DNA from 3 places in the Bacillus sp. WC2503 genome. Region 3 is predicted to be linked to each of the others. Evidence: predicted binding sites of a transcription regulator. Region 3 holds the regulator's gene; each other region holds the start of a gene.
The links. Region 3 encodes Rex, which represses fermentation and respiration genes when NADH is low (regulators of the CRP and FNR family bind a similar motif). Its sites were predicted from a motif close to TTGTGAAATATTTCACAA; they were not measured.

Region 1 (6,763 bases), 1.3 Mb from region 3:
GACAATTTTATTAGAAAAATATAAGCCTGAAAAAGTAATTAATACTGGTTCAGCTGGTGGATTCCATCATTCTCTAAATGTTGGAGATGTAGTTATTTCAACAGAAGTTCGTCACCATGACGTAGATGTAACAGCATTTAACTATGAATATGGTCAAGTACCAGGAATGCCACCTGGATTTAAAGCTGATGAGGCATTAGTTGCATTAGCTGAGAAATGTATGCAAGCTGAAGAGAATATTCAAGTTGTAAAAGGTATGATTGCAACAGGGGATGCATTTATGAGTGATCCGAACCGCGTTGCAGCAATTCGTGATAAATTTGAAAATCTTTATGCAGTAGAAATGGAAGCGGCAGCTGTTGCACAAGTGTGCCACCAATACGAAGTTCCATTTGTTATCATCCGCGCACTTTCTGATATTGCTGGTAAAGAATCAAATGTTTCATTTGATCAATTTTTAGATCAAGCAGCCCTTCATTCTACAAACTTTATCGTAAAAGTACTAGAAGAGTTAAAGTAATGTAACAAAAAGGCAACTGTCTCATATAAAGAAAATACATACAGTTGCCTTTTCTTTATTGGCAAATAAGGGGGAGAACACGATGAATGTATATCGTGGAGTTCATGAGTTAATTGGTCATACACCAATTGTAGAAATTACTCGGTTTTCACTTCCAGAAGGGGTCCGTTTATTTGCGAAGCTTGAATTTTATAACCCAGGCGGAAGCGTTAAGGATCGTTTAGGAAGAGAATTAATCGAAGACGCGCTAGAAAAAGGGCTTGTCACGCAGGGTGGAACAATTATTGAACCGACTGCTGGAAATACTGGTATTGGACTGGCACTTGCAGCGTTAGAACATGATTTACGCGTTATTGTTTGTGTACCAGAGAAATTTAGTATTGAGAAACAAGAATTAATGAAAGCGCTAGGCGCAACAGTCGTGCATACACCGACTGAGCAAGGAATGACCGGAGCAATTGCAAAAGCAAAAGAGTTAGTAAATGAAATACCGAATTCATACTCTCCAAGTCAGTTTGCGAATGAAGCAAACCCACGTGCTTATTTCAAAACATTAGGTCCTGAACTTTGGAATGCATTGAATGGAGAGATTAACATATTTGTTGCTGGAGCAGGAACCGGCGGTACATTCATGGGAACTGCATCTTATTTGAAAGAAAAAAATATAGATATTAAAACAGTTATTGTAGAACCAGAAGGATCTATTTTAAATGGTGGTAAAGCTGGTTCACATGAAACAGAAGGAATTGGTCTTGAATTTATTCCACCATTTTTGAAAACATCTTATTTTGATGAAATTCATACGATTTCTGATCGAAATGCATTTTTACGAGTAAAAGAATTAGCGCAAAAAGAAGGACTTTTAGTTGGGAGCTCTTCAGGAGCAGCATTTCATGCAAGTTTACTGGAGGCAGAGAAAGCAACACCAGGTACAAATATTGTAACGATTTTTCCTGATAGTAGTGAGCGCTATTTAAGTAAAGACATATACAAAGGATGGGAATAAAAAATGAGAGCAAAGACAAAGTTAATTCATGGTATTCGCATAGGAGAACCTTCAACTGGATCTGTAAACGTACCGATTTATCAAACAAGTACGTATAAACAAGAAGCAGTTGGTAAGCATCAAGGATATGAATATTCACGTACAGGCAACCCAACACGAGCAGCTTTAGAAGAAATGATTGCCGTATTAGAAAACGGTCATGCTGGATTTGCATTTGGTTCGGGAATGGCTGCTATTACAGCAACAATTATGTTGTTCTCAAAAGGTGATCACGTTATTTTAACAGATGATGTTTATGGGGGAACGTATCGTGTTATTACGAAAGTATTAAACCGCTTCGGTATTGAGCATACATTTGTAGATACAACAAACTTAGAGGAAGTTGTAGAAGCAATTCGTCCAAATACGAAAGCGATCTATGTGGAAACACCAACGAATCCACTACTAAAAATTACTGATATTAAGAAAATATCTACTCTTGCTAAAGAGAAAGATTTATTAACAATTATTGATAATACATTCATGACGCCATATTGGCAGTCGCCGATTTCTTTAGGAGCAGACATTGTACTTCATAGTGCAACGAAATATTTAGGAGGTCATAGTGACGTAGTTGCAGGTCTAGTAGTGGTAAATAGCCCACAACTAGCAGAAGACCTTCACTTTGTACAAAACTCAACGGGAGGTATTCTTGGACCACAAGATAGCTTCTTACTACTTCGCGGTTTAAAAACGTTAGGAATTCGTATGGAAGAACATGAAACGAATTCACGCGCAATTGCTGAATTCTTAAATAATCATCCAAAAGTAAATAAAGTATATTATCCAGGCCTTGAATCACATCAAAACCATGAATTAGCAACAGAACAAGCAAACGGATTTGGTGCTATCATCTCATTTGATGTAGATAGTGAGGAAACATTAAATAAAGTACTTGAGAAACTGCAATACTTTACACTTGCTGAAAGCCTAGGAGCAGTCGAAAGTTTAATTTCTATCCCATCTCAAATGACACATGCATCAATCCCAGCAGATCGTCGTAAAGAATTAGGAATTACAGATACATTAATTCGTATCTCTGTCGGAATTGAAGATGGTGAAGATTTAATTGAAGATTTAGCACAAGCGCTAGCATAATAAAAATGCACTGCTAATGTGGAGCAGTGCATTTTTATTATGTTTATTTGTGAAATATTTCACAAATTAGACATACACAAATGAAATGATTTCATGTATATTGAATTCATGAAATGTTATTCACGAATAAACTTGTGAAATATTTCACAAACAATGGGATTCATGTAGGACGGTAACTCTATTTTTTTTCGCTAATCGGGACTTATTATGACCTATAGGGACTTATAAAGACCGTGATAACAGAATAGGAGGAAATTTACATGGTAGTCAAAGAGAAAGTTGTAAATGAAATGCAAGAGGTAAAAGAGATGATTGATACGTTAGTAAATAACGGTCAAGAAGCTTTACAAGCATTAGAAAGTTTTACACAAGAACAGATTGACAACATTGTTCATGAAATGGCACTAGCAGGTGTTGATCAACATATGTCGCTTGCAAAATTGGCTGTTGAAGAAACAGGCCGTGGTGTCTATGAAGACAAATGCATAAAAAATATTTTTGCCACTGAATATATTTGGCATAGTATAAAGCAAGATAAAACGGTAGGAGTTATTCATGAAGATCCTCATGAAGAAATAATAGAAATTGCGGAACCAGTCGGTGTAGTAGCTGGAGTAACGCCAGTAACGAATCCAACGTCAACAACAATGTTTAAAGCATTAATCGCGATAAAAACGAGAAATCCAATTATTTTCGCATTTCATCCTTCTGCACAAAATTGTTCCGTTGCAGCGGCCAAAACAGTATATGATGCAGCGGTGAAGGCGGGTGCGCCAAAGCATTGTATTCAATGGATTGAAAGACCATCTGTCGAAGCGACGAAACAATTAATGAACCATGATGGTGTCGCACTCGTTCTAGCAACTGGAGGCGCTGGTATGGTGAAATCGGCTTATTCTACTGGTAAACCAGCACTAGGTGTAGGTCCTGGTAATGTACCGTGTTATATAGAGAAATCAGCACATGTAAAACGAGCTGCTAATGATTTAATTTTATCGAAAACATTTGATAACGGTATGATTTGTGCATCGGAACAGGCAATCATTATCGATAAAGAAATTTATGATGATGTTAAAACAGAAATGATTGCAAATAATTGTTACTTTGTAACAGAGGAAGAGAGAAAGAAATTAGAAAAGCTCGTTATAAATGAAAATACATGTGCAGTAAATAGTGATATTGTAGGGAAATCTGCACAGTATATTGCCGAATTAGTTGGGATGACTGTGCCTGAACATACAAAAATACTTGTAGCTGAAATTAAAGGAATTGGGGCAGCGTATCCACTATCTCGTGAGAAACTGAGCCCAGTATTAGCTTGTGTAAAAGCGAATTCATTAGAAGAAGGATTTACATATTGCGAAGAAATGTTGAATCTTGGAGGTTTAGGGCATTCAGCAGTCATTCATTCTACAAATAAAGAAGTACAAAAACAATTTGGTTTACGTATGAAAGCTTGCCGTCTTATTGTAAATGCACCTTCATCACAAGGCGGAATAGGTGACATATATAATGGGTTTATTCCATCGCTTACACTTGGTTGTGGTTCATACGGGAAAAACTCAGTTTCTCAAAACGTAACAGCGACTCATTTATTAAATATAAAAAGGCTGGCAAATAGAAAAAAGAATATGCAGTGGTTCAAGTTGCCACCAAAAATTTATTTTGAAAAACATGCTACGGCGTATTTAGCAAATATGCCTAACATTTCACGCGCATTTATTGTAACGGATCCAGGAATGGTTGAGCACGGCTATGTAGACACAGTTACGCACTATTTACGTAAGCATGCAAATGATGTGAAAGTTGAAGTGTTCTTTGAGGTCGAGCCAGATCCGTCAGATGAAACTGTTTTTAAAGGTGCGGAAATGATGAGAAGCTTTAAGCCTGATGTAATTATTGCACTTGGTGGCGGTTCAGCTATGGATGCGGCAAAAGGGATGTGGTTATTCTATGAGCATCCAGAAACATCATTCTATGGCATTAAACAGAAATTTTTAGATATAAGAAAACGTACATGTAAATATCCGGAATTAGGAAATAAAGCGCAGTTTGTTGCCATTCCAACAACATCAGGAACAGGGTCAGAAGTGACACCATTTGCGGTTATTACAGATAAGAAAAATAATATAAAGTATCCGCTTGCAGATTATGAATTAACACCAGATGTAGCGATTGTTGATCCGCAATTTGTAATGACAGTACCACCACATGTAACAGCAGATACTGGTATGGATGTTTTAACACATGCAATTGAGGCGTATGTGTCTGTTATGGCAAATGACTATACAGATGGATTAGCATTAAAAGCTATTGATCTCGTATTCAAATATTTACCGAGAGCATATAAAGATGGAAATGATGAAGAAGCAAGAGAAAAAATGCATAACGCTTCTGCAATTGCAGGGATGGCATTTGCAAATGCTTTCCTCGGTATTAATCACAGCTTAGCACATAAGATTGGACCAGAATTCCATATTCCGCACGGACGCGCAAATGCCATTCTAATGCCGCACGTAGTCCGCTATAATGCTATTAAGCCAAGAAAACACGCATTGTTCCCAAAATATGAGTACTTTGTGGCAGATGAAAGATATGCACATATAGCGAGAATGCTCGGGCTTCCAGCAAGTTCGGCAGCAGAAGGGGTGGAATCACTTGTCCAAGCAATTATTGAGCTTGGAAAAAGCTTGAATATTAATATGAGTATTATGGGGCAAGGAGTCGATAAAGAGAAATTTGAAGAGGTTGTTGGAGTATTAGCAGAACGGGCTTTTGAAGACCAATGTACAACAGCCAATCCGAAATTACCGCTCATTTCAGAGTTGAAAGAAATTTATATGGAAGCATATAAAGGTGTGGAATAGATAGGAAAGAGTCGCAATTAAGCGGCTCTTTTTCTTTTGGAAAACATCTCCCCGAATGGCTGCATTTACTTGTCTTTCAGTTTCATAGAATATGATACAGTGAAATGGAGGAGTGAGAATATGATGAAAGAATTACAAGGGAAAATAGAAGATTATACTCGGTTCGGACAGATCCTTCTCGCTGTAAGCACATTGTTAATGGTTGGCTTATTGATTCCGAATGGAGCAAAAGAAACGATACAATTTTTTGTTATGATGGGGAGCATCGTTATATTTTTAAGTTTATCGTTCTTTTTCTTTCAGCGTGTAAAAGTGATGCGTGACCAGTTGGAGGAAAATGAATGTGAGTAATAGTATTAAATAGAGCGCTACAAAAAGAAAGGATCTTTTTGTAGCGCTTTTTGTTTTTTTTTGAAGAAAATGTATGCGTTTTTGTTGACAATGATAATCCTTATCAATTAAAGTAGAATAGTAGTTAATGATTATCATTATCAATTAGAGGTGGAAGAATGAAAAAGTCTATTACGCTATTTACAGCGATTTTATCTGTTTTTTTCTTATTAATAGGTTGCAATGCAAAGGGAAACGACAAAGCGTCTGCAACCAAAACAGAAAAAGGAAAAGAAAAAATCGAAATTACCGACCTATCGGGCAGAAAGGTAACATTCGATAAAACACCAGAGAGCTTTGCAACATTAAGTATGGGTGATATGGATATTATTCATGCTTTAGACGGAAAGATTATAGGTCGTCCAGATACGAAATTAACTCTTCCGGAGGAGTTAAAGAAAGCGCAAGTAATTGGGAATGCACATCAGCCGAATTTTGAGCAAATTGCTAGCTTAAAGCCAGATGTACTTGTTGCTAACAATGGATTCCAAAAGAATGTTCCAACGGTTGAAGGTCAAGGGACGAAAGTAGTCATTTCTACTGCAAATTCTGTACAAGATATTCAAAAGAATATTGAAATATACGGAGCAGTAATGAAGAAAGAAGATAAAGCAAAAGAACTGAATCAAAAAATGAATGATCAAATGAAGAAATATGAGAAAAAGAGTGATGTGAAAGCATTGCTAGTGTATGGAGCACCAGGAACTTATTTAGCAGCATTACCAACATCTCTGTCAGGTGACATTTTAGAGAAAACGGGCGGAAAAAATATTGCAGCTGGTTTTCCAGAAATGAAAGAATATCCGCAATATGCACAGCTAAGTGTAGAACGTATTATTGAGG
Region 2 (6,763 bases), 4.3 Mb from region 3:
CTTCTAATCACACCGATTACTTCCGGGTATGAGTACATCGTTTCCACATAAAATAACGTTACCAGTTTAGATAGTACTTAACTTGGCTGAACTGGACTACTCAAAAGGATGTGTGTCAACATGGTAAAAACAAACAAATTACTAGTTCCAGGTGCAGAACAAGCACTTGAACAATTTAAATATGAAATTGCACAAGAATTCGGTGTTAGCTTAGGCTCAGATACAGCATCTCGTTCTAACGGTTCCGTTGGCGGTGAAGTAACAAAACGTCTTGTTGCTTTAGCTCAACAACAATTACGCGGATAATACTATAACATATGGCTTAGAGGCAGATATTCTCTGCCTCTTTCTATTTGCAACATACATAATAGCGCTTTTTCACATACTAGTAAGAACAAACTGAAAGGAACGATATGTGAGATGAAACGGATTAATATTAGCATGAGCCCTCCTCGTGTTCTTACTTTATCTTTTATTGTATTATCAATTGTCGGCACATGCTTATTAAAACTACCAATTGCTACAACAACATCTATTTCATGGCTCGATGCCTTATTTACAACGGTTTCTGCTTGTACAGTTACAGGGCTTGGTGTTGTGGACACTGGAAAAGTATTTACCTTATTTGGTCAATGTGTAATTTTAACACTTATACAAGTTGGCGGTCTTGGCATTATGAGCTTCGCTGTTTTAATTGCAATTATGCTTGGCAGAAAAATCGGTCTTCAGAATCGCATTTTGTTACAACAAGCACTAAATCAAACGAATATCGGCGGTGTCATTCGTCTTGCCAAAGCATTATTTCTATTCTCTTTTACAGTAGAATGTATTGCTACTTTGCTCCTCTCTTTTGAATGGGTACCAAAATACGGAATTGCTAAAGGGTTCTATTATAGTTTTTTTCATTCGATCTCTGCCTTTAACAACGCTGGTTTTTCTGTGTGGAGCGATAATTTAATGTCCCATTCTCATAGTATTCTCGTCAATCTCGTTATTTCTTCTCTCATAATTTTAGGTGGAATCGGTTTTACAGTGATTATAGATATAAAAAGAAAAAAGAACTTTAAAAACCTTACATTACATTCAAAACTCATGCTCTCTTCTACTCTAATCGTCAATATTATTGCTACCGTTTTTATTTTCATATTCGAGTTCCATAATTCTCTTTCTATGAGAGGTTTTACCCCATTTGAAGAAGGAATGGCTGCTTATTTCCAAGCAATTTCAACGCGCACTGCCGGATTTAATACCGTTGATATTTCTGCATTAACAAAACCTTCCCTTTTATTAATGATGCTTCTTATGTTTATTGGTGCTGGTAGTGCTTCAACTGGTGGTGGAATTAAGTTAACAACATTTTTAATTATGTTTTTTGGCGTATTTAAATTTTTACAAGAACAAGATGATATTGTTGTGTTTAAAAAATCCATTAAAGATACGCTCATTGTCAAATCATTGACCATTACTATTATTTCCATTTCATTTATCTTTGCTGCTATTTTAATTTTAAGTATTACTGAGCGAGTTCCTCTATTGATGAGTGCTTTCGAAGTATTTTCAGCATTTGGAACAGTCGGTCTCAGTATGAATTTAACGCCACACTTAACGATAATTGGAAAAGCTATTATTATCTTTATGATGTTTTTTGGAAAAATGGGACCATTAACATTGGCTTTTTCATTTGCACGCAAAAAGAACCGGAAAATAAAATATCCGAACGAAGATATTTTAACAGGTTGACAACCGTATAAATTATCCATATAATGAGAGTACAATAGCATATCTCCAAAGGGGAGTAGCGTCCAAGAATATTTCTTGGAAACAAAGTCGTCATTACGTAGAACTTAGTTCTTCCGGCTTTGTTGGCATTTTTATTACATATGTCTAGCAAGACCTTTGCCTATTAACGGCAGAGGTCTTTTTTGTATTCATCACCAAATTCTTCCAAAGTTAATAGGCAGGAGTATGGGGAAACTAAATAGTGGGGAAATTCTTCACTTATTTAGTACTTATAGAAATGAGAGGAGAATGTACATGGATGTATCATTATTATTGGAGTATGGTTGGGTATTACTCATCCTGATTGCACTTGAGGGGATTTTAGCGGCTGATAACGCGCTTGTTCTTGCAATTATGGTAAAACATTTACCAGAAGAAAAACGTAAAAAAGCACTATTTTACGGATTAGCGGGGGCATTTGTTTTCCGATTCGGATCGTTATTTATGATTTCGTTCTTAGTCGATGTATGGCAAGTGCAAGCAATCGGTGCTATTTACCTTATGTTTATCGCTGGTAATCACTTATTTAAAACGTATGTTAAAAAGAATACGGATGAAGACACAGAAGAAAAAGAAGCAAAGAAAAAACAAGAGAATTTTTGGTGGACTGTATTTAAAGTCGAGGTTGCTGATATCGCCTTTGCAGTTGATTCAATTTTAGCTGCTGTTGCATTAGCAATGACTTTACCGAAAACAGGACTAGGTACAATTGGTAGTCTTGATACTGGGCAATTCGTTGTTATCTTTGTAGGTGGACTTATTGGATTAATCATTATGCGATTTGCAGCAACTGCTTTCGTACAAATATTAAAACGTAAACCAGGACTTGAAACTGCAGCATTCTTAATTGTAGGTTGGGTTGGTGTGAAGTTAGCAATCTATACATTAGCACACCCTGCATTAAATGTAATTCCGCATTCATTCCCAGAATCTACTCCGTGGAAACTTACATTCTGGATTGTATTAGTTGGAATCGCAGTTGGCGGTTGGTTCTTCTCGAAAGAAGTAGAAGTAAAAGTAGAAAAGAATTTAGACGAAAAAGCGCTGTAATTACAGCGCTTTTTCTTTTTTATTTCAATTCCCTCTCTATTTTTAGAAAAAATTCCATTATACTACCTTTTGTAATCGCTTTCTTATTTTATGTATGTCCTTTTTGTGAAATATTGCACAAACTTATTGAAACTGTGAACGAATCCATGTACTTTATTCATATAAGGAGTATTTATAGAAGATTTACTAAAGGAGCGTATGACTCATGCTAGAACAAGGATTAGATTATGTTGTCAAACTGGCTAAGAGCAAAAAGAAAATGCTAGATATAAATCCGATGCAATATTTCATTCGTGCTGCACTTGCGGGCATTTATATCGGTTTTATTATTGTACTATGTTTTAAATTAGGTAACTTTTTTCACATTGCAGATTCACCAGCAACTTATTTAGCTGCTTCCATGTTTTTCGGGATTGCCCTCGTACTTATTATATATGGTGGTGCTGAATTATTTACTGGAAATACAATGTACTTCACAGTAGCAACTTTAAGAAAAGAAACAACGATTTCTGATACACTTCGCAACTGGATTGCATGTTATGCAGGTAACTTAGCGGGTGCTTTATTCTTTGCCTTACTATTTTACGCAACTGGCATTTTCGAAGCGATTGATCACGGTCATTTAATGAATAAAGTAGTTGAAGGAAAGATGAATACACCTACAATGCAATTATTCTTTAAAGCAATTTTATGTAACTGGCTTGTCTGTCTTGCCTGCTTCTTACCTTCTCAAGTGAAAGGTGACACAGCCAAAATATTAATGATGATGATGCTCGTTTTCACTTTCTTTTTATCTGGTTATGAGCATAGCATTGCAAACTTATCACTGTTTGCTTTATCTTTAGTATCACCACATCCTGAGACAATTTCTTTTGCAGGCGCTATTCATAACTTAATTCCAGTTACAATCGGTAACATTATTGGCGGGTCCGTATTTGTCGGTATGGTATATCACTACTTAACAAAGAAAACACCTGATGTTAAACAGGAAGAGACTGTAATCGCAGCAGCTCAACAAGAAGAGATTATTCCTTTACAAGCACATATGAAACATTAAAAACTCCAAAGTTAGACTTTGGAGTTTTTAGCTCCCCACATATTTCACAATAATACTTGCTTCAATCTCTCCTTGTTCTTTTCCACCCTCTATTCTTTGTTTCATCTTATCCATACCAATGACATCATTTGTGTGAAAGTGGATTTCCTTAACATATAATCCCTCTTTACAAAAAATATTTACGAAATCAAATCCATTACTCTGCCGCCATCCCATATTAAAGTCGAGAGAAATAATATTTACCTCATTCTCCCTAACAAATTGCAAGGCAGTTTCTACTGTAGTTGCGGGCACATATCCAAACGGACAACCTCTTTGATCATCCATATATATTCATTCTCTATCCCCCTCTATTTTGAATACACAATTAATACATAACATATTGCTCCAAGACTAATAAAAGGGCCAAATGGAATTGGTTTACTTGCTTCTATACGCTTTAATAAAATACCCATCCCGAAAAAACAAAGACTACAATAAGACGCTAAAAATAAAATAATAAAAACCCCTTTCAATCCCACTATAAATCCAAGTAGCGAGAGTAATTTTATATCCCCTCCACCAAGCCCTTCTGGATATATCTTTTGCATACAATATAACAAAAAGAGTATAACCCCACTACCAACTATACTATCTATCCACGTAACTAACGGTACAAAAATACATTCTAAAATAAGCAGAAAAGCAAACGAAATTAAAATACGATCAGGAATTAACATATATATATAATCTGTAACGGAAATAATAAGAAGTAACGAAAAAAGCGATAAAATGATGAGAAGCTCTCGTTCTACTCCAATCATATATACAGTAAGAAAAAATATTGTACCGGTTACAAATTCAAATACTACGTACAGAATCGGAATTCCCCTCTTACAATTCGTACAGCGCCCTCTTTGTATACAAAATGAAATGATTGGAATTAGTTCTTTTGGCTTTAGTACATACTTACAATAATGACAATGCGAACGCGGTGTAATAATAGACTCGCCTAAAGGAACCCTTATTGCGATTAGCATAAAAAAAGAACCAAACACCATACCCACTAACAATGCATATATATAAGTGAACATCCCTTCCTCTCCTTTCCAAAAGAACATAACAAAAAAAGGAGAGAACTTCTACTTCATATTATCCTTTATTCTACTAAAAAAGCAGGCCATTTTCTGGCCTGCTTTCCCCTCTTTTATACGATGAAATATACCGCTTTTAATGGTCCGTGTACTCCGACAACAAGATTCATTTCAATGTCAGCAGAGTTACTAGGTCCTGTAATAAAGTTAATACAAGATGCCGCTGTCTCGCCATTTTCTACACGTGAGTTCATATCCTGAACTGCTTGCGTAATACGAGGCACAAGTGTTTCACGTGGAATAATAGCAAAGTATACAGTCGGTAAAAAGTGTAAAGAACGTCCTTGCCCTTTATGACTTTGTACAACAATTGTACCAGATTCAGCTAATGTATAATCACTAAATGCAATACCGATATTCGCTTTTTCAGCTATACGCATATTTTCGTCTTTTCTCTCTGGATCCCATACGTTTACTTCAATATCTCGCTTTGGAAGTTCTTCTTTAAATAAAGATGTTAAACCATATGCATCAAAGCGTTCATCTGCTGATAATAAAATAGGTCCCCCGCCGTTTTCCATGATTACTTTTTGAAGGTCTTCATACAAACGGTCATTTGTCGTTTCTACTACAGTTGTATGAATGTTTGTACATTGCTTTTTAAATACTTCTAGTAATTCTTCTTGTGAATAATCTTTTAACGTTTCTATATTCACATTACTTTTCCATACTGGACGCTCGACACCTTCTCTTTTACGCGCACGCCCAAGTTCTTTTGCAATGTTATCTAGAAAGGAATCACGGTTTTGAATTAATCCTGCCATTATTTATTCCCGCCTTTCTTATGATCTTTATACCAATCACGGAATCTTTCTTTACTTGGCGCTGGGAATTCACGAATATCCGTCCAGTTTTTAAGTGGTCCAACACCTTTTGATACACGGTTACCAGATGTGAATGGACTCATTGCTGCTGGTGCCATTTTTGAGCCCATTTTGTATAATGCAGCTGAAGAAGCACCCATACTAAACATTTTCATCGCTAATTTTTCTGCAAGTGGCGCACGTCCTTCTTGTTCAACGATTACTTGGCGATGCTTTAATAATAAATCATGTAATGGAATTTTTACTGGACAAGCCTCTGTACATGCTCCGCATAAACTAGATGCATAAGGAAGCTCTTTGTAATCATCATATCCACCTAAAAGTGGTGTTAATACCGCACCGATTGGTCCTGAGTAAATCGATCCATATGAATGTCCACCAACGTGACGATATACAGGACATACATTTACACAAGCTGCGCAACGAATACATTGCAATACTGAACGGAATTCAGATCCAAGAATTTGAGAACGACCATTATCAACAACAACTAAATGGAACTCTTCAGGTCCATCAACTTCCTCTTCTTGAATTGGTCCTGCTACTGTTACATAACTTGTTAACTTTTGACCTACCGCACTACGGCATAGTAAACCAACTAAAACATCTAACTCTTCCATTGTCGGAACCATACGTTCCATACCCATTACTGCTATTTGTGTTTTCGGAATTGACATAACAAGATCCGCATTACCTTCGTTCGTTACTAAACAAAGAGATCCCGTATTTGCAACAGCGAAGTTACAACCCGTCACACCAATTTCCGCATCCATAAATTTCTCACGAAGTTGTTTACGAACAAACTTTGTCATCTCATATGGATCATCAGAATTTTCATAGCCAAGTTTTTCTTTAAATACATCGCGAATTTGCGTTCTATTTTTATGAAGTGCAGGCGCAATAATATGTGAAGGTGGATC
Region 3 (6,763 bases):
GTTTATTTTATAAAGGTGGATATGTGTATAACCTTGTGGATAAAACGGATGAAGTCTGACCTTTAAATGAATTCTTTTTCGGGAAATAAAAACGAGAAGATATCCTAAAAAACTTTTGAAAAATCCTCCTCTTATCATATTGGTTGCTGCAATTGTCAATCTTTGTCGGGAAAACGATGTTTCTTGTCGAATTGTTTATATATTTTAAGTTAAGGTATGTGCATTCAAAAAATCGTCGATATAATTTCATGTACTACGAAACTGATTCTAAAGGGAAATAAAAAGGATGTCATCTAGTCAAAAATCCTCGACTGATGAGACATCCTTTTTGTTTAAATTAGCTTATATATGCAGTTCTTCCCATTCTGCCATACAGGCTTCAAGTTGTTCTTGTAATGTTTGTTTTTTCGTTGTAATCTCACTAGCCTTTTCATAATCTGCATATATTTCTGGTAAGCAAAGCTGATCCTCTAACGTAGCAATTTCTTCTTCTAAGCTTACGATGTTTTGTTCTAGTTCTTCGATTTTTCGAGTGCGTTGACGTTCTAATTGTTTACGCTCTTTTTCTTCGAGATAATTTAATTTTTCTTGAGCTACGGTTTTTTGAACAGGTGCCTGATTTTCTTGCTGTTCTTGTTGTTCAAATGCTACGCGTTCAATCATTTCATTTTTCTTCTCCACATAGTAATCGTAATCACCTAAATACTCTTGCGCACCTTCTGTTGATAATTCGACAACTGTAGTCGTTACGCGATTAATGAAGTAGCGGTCATGTGAAACGAATAGAAGAGTTCCTGGATAATCAATTAAAGCATTCTCCAAAATTTCTTTACTATTTAAATCAAGATGGTTCGTTGGCTCATCGAGAATTAATAAATTGGATTTTTGCATCATAAGTTTTGCGAGAGCTAATCGGGCCTTTTGTCCACCACTAAGAGAAGATACTGGTTTTAGTACATCATCCCCTGTGAATAAAAAATTACCTAATATAGTGCGAATTTCTTTTTCGGGTTGAAGCGGATATTCATCCCATAGTTCATTTAAAACGCGCTTAGAAGATGTTAAGTTAGCTTGCTCTTGATCATAATAACCAACAGATACATTTGATCCGAAAGCAACATCTCCATGTAATAGCTGTAACTTATTCACAATGGATTTTAATAATGTGGATTTTCCAATTCCATTCGGTCCAACTAAGGCAACACTATCTCCCCGAGTTAAGCGCATATTTACATGTTCAATAATAGGATCCTCATCATAACCGATGGTTGCATCTTTTACTTGTAAAACATCATTTCCACTTTGTTTTTCAATATCGAAGTGGAATGAGGCTGATTTAGAGTCACCTAATGGTCTGGTTAATAATTCCATTCTATCTAATTGTTTACGACGGCTTTGTGCACGTTTTGTCGTAGATGCACGTGCTATATTTTTTTGAACGAAGTCCTCAAGTTTAGCGATTTCATCTTGTTGCTTTTCGTAACGCTTCATTTCTTGTTCGTATAGGGCTGATTTTAAGTCTAAATATTTACTGTAGTTACCAACAAATCGTCTGCTTTCTTTATTCGAAATTTCATATACTTGTGTAACAAGCTTATCTAAGAAATAACGGTCATGAGAAACGATTAAAATTGCGCCAGGATAACCTTGTAAGTATTGCTCAAGCCACGTTAATGTTTCGATGTCTAAATGGTTTGTAGGCTCGTCTAAAATAAGTAAGTCTGGTTTCGTTAATAATAATTTCCCAAGAGCTAATCTCGTTTTTTGTCCGCCACTTAACGTAGAAATTGTCGTCTGATGCGTTTCAACAGGGAAACCAAGACCGCTTAAAATGGAGCGAATATCTGCTTCGTACTGATAGCCGCCTTGATCTTTATAATCTAATTGCAATTGGTCATAATCAGCTAATAATTTTTCATATGTAGCGGCATTTGAAAAGTTTTCTTCTTTTCCCATTTCTTGCTCTAGCCTTCGAAGTTTTGTCTCCATTTGCTGTAGGTGTGTAAAGACGGTTAGCATTTCATCCCAAATTGTTAATGATGTTTCTAATCCAGTATTTTGAGCTAAGTACCCAATTGAGACATCTTTCGGTTTTATAATTTCGCCGCCATCATGAGATAATTCACCGGCGATAATTTTTAATAATGTAGATTTTCCGGCTCCATTTCGTCCAACTAAAGCGATACGATCTTTCGTTTGCACTTCCAATTTTATGTTTGCAAGAATCGTTTCGGCACCGTATAATTTTGAAAGCCCGTTTACTTGTAATAAAATCAATGTTTTCACCTCAAATAATTTCTTAACTTTGCCATGTTTATATTTCTCAATCATACTAAAAATAGTGTATAGTTTAAAATAAAGAGAGAATACTTCTTCTCTTTATTATACAAGGAAATTCATAAGTACTAAACTTCTGTATTCGATTCAAGTATATGAATAAAGATAGGAAGAGAGGAGAGGTTATATGGATCAGCAGAAAATTCCGCAAGCCACTGCTAAACGATTGCCTCTATACTATCGATTTATCCAAAACTTATCTCTTTCTGGTAAGCAACGTGTTTCATCAGCCGAATTGAGTGAAGCGGTAAAGGTTGATTCCGCAACTATTCGAAGAGATTTCTCATACTTTGGAGCATTAGGGAAAAAGGGATATGGATATAACGTAAATTATTTATTATCATTTTTCCGTGAAACACTCGATCAAGATGATATAACACGTGTAGCGCTTATTGGAGTAGGTAATTTAGGGACCGCTTTCTTACATTATAATTTCACGAAAAACAATAATACAAAAATTGAAATGGCATTTGATGTTAGTGAAGAGAAAGTTGGAACAGAAATCGGGGGTATTCCTGTATATCATTTAGATGAATTAGAAGAAAGGTTATCAAATGATATACAAGTGGCAATATTAACAGTACCCGCTACAGTAGCGCAATCTGTAGCCGATAGATTGGCAGAAACAAACGTGCACGGTATTTTAAACTTCACACCAGCACGCTTAAATGTGTCAGAGAATATAAGAATTCATCATATTGATTTAGCTGTAGAGCTACAAACGCTTGTTTACTTTTTAAAGAATTATCCACAATAAAACGCAGAGGAGGTGACCTCTGCGTTTTATTATTGTTTTTTCTTTGTGAATTTCACTAATATAAGGCGAAGTGCCAAATTAAAATCAATTGTTGCCATAACTGCAAATAGTATTGTCCACATATTCCAGATTGTATCTGTCACGTTCGTAATGGCGAAACGTGTAAAGATACATCCGAGAAGGAAATACAATGCAGCCATGAACAATGGTGAGTTTCTCATACAAAAAATCCTCCGATAAAGCCTTGCATTTTTTCAGCTTCTTTAATCATTTCTTGAATTTGTTCATTGCTCATGAAAATCTGTCCAATGGCAACTAATGTATTCATTGCTACATGGGCTGCTATAGGAACGATAATGCGTTTCGTTTTTACATATAAGAAGGCGAATACGAGCCCCATAGAAGTGTATACCAATAGGTGAGTAAAATCAAAATGAATCGCTGCGAATACGAGTGAACTAATAATAGCAGCAACGAAGAAATTAAATCTCTTATAAAGTGTACCAAATAAAATTTTTCTAAATACGATTTCTTCTAAAATAGGTCCGATTATAGATATAACAATAAGGAACCAAGGTGTCGTTCTTGCGATGTCCATAAGTCGGTCTGTATTCTCAGATCCAGGTGTAATCCCTAATAGATACATTTCAATCATACCTGCAATACTTTGTGAGATGATTGCTAAGAAGAACCCGATAAAAATCCACCCGATTGTAGCTGGAACAGAAGAGCGCATTGCATCTAAATGCCTGTCACGAATATCTGTTCTAAGTAACCAAATTACAACGCATAGTGCAATGAAAAAGCTAATAATAGACCAATGTCCGGTTATTAGTTGAAACTTTTCCTCGTTGGTAAATCCTCTATTATCGTATAGTCCGGTTTTCAGAAGAAGTGGTAATCCGGCAATACCCGACAATTGCATTAAAATGTATGTAACGATAATCCACCAATATTGTTTCTTCAAATGGTTTAACCATCCTTTCTAACTCTAGTGTATGAGATAAGGCAGGATAACATGTAATATGCTACCTACGATATAAACTTTCATTCGAATTATGTTTTTTTTGTAAATCTGCATTGGAAATTAAAATAGAAGACAGGAAAAAGTTGTGTGTGTAGCGAAAACAACTTAGGGTGTCTTTCATATTGTAACATACGAGTAGTGGAAACAACGATTCATATAGTAAAGGTAGTAGAAGAAGGATTTTATATAGAAGAGTATATATAGTAATTTGCGAAAAAATTATGATTTTTTTACTTGCAAAAGAAATTGAGATTATTTATTATTATAAGTGTGTTAGCACTCGGGTGACTCGAGTGCTAATAAAAAATTTACATAACACAATGAGGAGGTTATTGTTCATGCTAAAGCCATTAGGTGATCGCGTTGTAATTGAGCTTGTTCAAGCAGAAGAAAAAACAGCAAGTGGTATTGTATTACCAGACACTGCAAAAGAAAAACCACAAGAGGGTAAAGTTATTGCAGTAGGTACTGGTCGAGTGCTTGAAAATGGTGAGCGTGTTGCTTTAGAGGTAGCAGCAGGTGATCTTATCATCTTCTCAAAATATGCAGGTACTGAAGTAAAATACGAAGGTACAGACTACTTGATTTTACGTGAAAGTGACATTTTAGCAGTTATCGGTTAATTATATAAATCTTAAAAATTCCAAGGGGGTCAATTATTATGGCAAAAGATATTAAATTTAGTGAAGAAGCACGTCGTTCGATGCTTCGCGGTGTCGACACTCTTGCAAACGCAGTAAAAGTAACGCTTGGACCAAAAGGTCGTAACGTTGTACTTGAGAAAAAATTCGGTTCACCACTTATTACAAATGATGGTGTAACAATCGCAAAAGAAATCGAATTAGAAGATGCATTCGAAAACATGGGTGCAAAATTAGTAGCAGAAGTTGCTAGCAAAACAAACGATGTAGCTGGTGACGGAACGACAACTGCAACTGTATTAGCGCAAGCTATGATTCGTGAAGGTCTTAAAAACGTAACAGCTGGTGCAAACCCAATGGGTCTTCGTAAAGGTATCGAAAAAGCTGTTACTGCTGCAATTGAAGAATTAAAAGCGATTTCTAAACCAATTGAAGGTAAATCTTCTATCGCACAAGTAGCTGCTATTTCTGCGGCTGACGAAGAAGTAGGTCAATTAATCGCTGAAGCAATGGAGCGCGTTGGTAACGACGGCGTTATTACTTTAGAAGAATCTAAAGGATTCACAACGGAATTAGACGTAGTAGAAGGTATGCAATTTGATCGTGGATATGCATCTCCTTACATGATTACTGATTCTGACAAAATGGAAGCTGTTCTTGATAACCCATATATCTTAATTACTGACAAAAAGATTTCTAACATCCAAGAAATCTTACCAGTATTAGAGCAAGTGGTACAACAAGGTAAACCACTTCTTATCATTGCTGAAGATGTAGAAGGCGAAGCTTTAGCTACATTAGTAGTGAACAAACTTCGTGGTACATTCAATGTAGTGGCTGTTAAAGCTCCTGGATTTGGTGACCGTCGTAAAGCAATGCTAGAAGATATCGCAATCTTAACTGGTGGCGAAGTAATCACTGAAGAATTAGGACGTGACTTAAAATCTGCTACAGTTGAATCTTTAGGACGCGCTGGTAAAATCGTTGTAACGAAAGAAAACACAACTGTAGTTGAAGGTATTGGAAACACACAACAAATCGAAGCTCGCATCGGTCAAATCCGTGCGCAATTAGAAGAAACAACTTCTGAATTCGATCGTGAAAAATTACAAGAGCGTCTTGCTAAATTAGCTGGTGGCGTAGCAGTAATTAAAGTAGGTGCAGCAACTGAAACTGAGTTAAAAGAGCGCAAACTTCGCATTGAAGATGCACTTAACTCAACTCGTGCAGCAGTAGAAGAAGGTATCGTTGCAGGTGGTGGTACTTCACTTATGAACGTATACACGAAAGTAGCTTCTATCGTAGCTGAAGGCGACGAAGCAACAGGTATCAACATCGTACTTCGTGCACTAGAAGAGCCAGTTCGTCAAATCGCAATCAACGCTGGTCTAGAAGGATCTGTAGTTGTAGAGCGTCTAAAAGGCGAAAAAGTAGGCGTTGGTTTCAACGCAGCTACTGGCGAATGGGTTAACATGCTTGAGTCTGGTATCGTAGATCCAGCTAAAGTAACTCGTTCTGCACTTCAAAACGCAGCATCTGTTGCAGCTATGTTCTTAACAACTGAAGCTGTAGTTGCTGATAAGCCAGAACCAAATGCACCAGCAATGCCTGACATGGGCGGCATGGGCATGGGCGGTATGGGCGGAATGATGTAATAAGCATCACTCTGTGAAGCTGTTCAATGTATAAATAGTTAATTAGAAGAAGGCTACTTCCTTGATAAAAGGAGGTAGTCTTTTTTGTTGTTAAGATGTATATAAAAGGTTTCTGGAAGGTCGCAAGTTTAGAGAGAGAATGGAGGGGAATATTCAAGCTTCTTTTATTACGATAATATTCAATATAATTCCAATTGAATATATAATTCTTTTAACATTTATGATACAGTCAAAAGGGATTTTTCTTATTTTTTAGTCGAGATAATAAGTCTCCTAGTTCTTATTGTCTATGAGAGAAGATGGCGGTAGCCTAGTTAGTGAGGTATATGATGCAGATTAAAGAAAA

Region 1: the regulator Rex is predicted to act here: its motif matches at 2,711-2,728, upstream of adhE (bifunctional acetaldehyde-CoA/alcohol dehydrogenase).
Region 2: the regulator Rex is predicted to act here: its motif matches at 2,933-2,950, upstream of ACUN26_RS03260 (formate/nitrite transporter family protein).

What each region holds. Positions count from the first base shown of each region.
Region 1 covers NZ_JBQYMD010000001.1:3,597,561-3,604,323, reverse strand. The annotation lists gene mtnN (5'-methylthioadenosine/S-adenosylhomocysteine nucleosidase) at 1-520, shown strand, start outside; gene ACUN26_RS18490 (O-acetylserine dependent cystathionine beta-synthase) at 603-1,526, shown strand; gene ACUN26_RS18485 (bifunctional cystathionine gamma-lyase/homocysteine desulfhydrase) at 1,530-2,663, shown strand; gene adhE (bifunctional acetaldehyde-CoA/alcohol dehydrogenase) at 2,924-5,530, shown strand; gene ACUN26_RS18475 (YrhC family protein) at 5,654-5,881, shown strand; gene ACUN26_RS18470 (ABC transporter substrate-binding protein) at 6,040-6,763, shown strand, end outside.
Region 2 covers NZ_JBQYMD010000001.1:605,534-612,296, reverse strand. The annotation lists gene ACUN26_RS03275 (alpha/beta-type small acid-soluble spore protein) at 121-306, shown strand; gene ACUN26_RS03270 (TrkH family potassium uptake protein) at 421-1,740, shown strand; yybP-ykoY riboswitch at 1,779-1,944, shown strand; gene ACUN26_RS03265 (TerC family protein) at 2,035-2,829, shown strand; gene ACUN26_RS03260 (formate/nitrite transporter family protein) at 3,035-3,886, shown strand; gene ACUN26_RS03255 (cyclic-phosphate processing receiver domain-containing protein) at 3,914-4,213, opposite strand; gene ACUN26_RS03250 (prepilin peptidase) at 4,237-4,986, opposite strand; gene ACUN26_RS03245 (LutC/YkgG family protein) at 5,073-5,783, opposite strand; gene ACUN26_RS03240 (LutB/LldF family L-lactate oxidation iron-sulfur protein) at 5,783-6,763, opposite strand, start outside.
Region 3 covers NZ_JBQYMD010000001.1:4,886,202-4,892,964, forward strand. The annotation lists gene ACUN26_RS25385 (ABC-F family ATP-binding cassette domain-containing protein) at 343-2,277, opposite strand; gene ACUN26_RS25390 (redox-sensing transcriptional repressor Rex) at 2,465-3,094, shown strand; gene ACUN26_RS25395 (YdiK family protein) at 3,124-3,315, opposite strand; gene ACUN26_RS25400 (CPBP family intramembrane glutamic endopeptidase) at 3,312-4,061, opposite strand; gene groES (co-chaperone GroES) at 4,460-4,744, shown strand; gene groL (chaperonin GroEL) at 4,783-6,417, shown strand; gene ACUN26_RS25415 (glycosyltransferase family 39 protein) at 6,747-6,763, shown strand, end outside.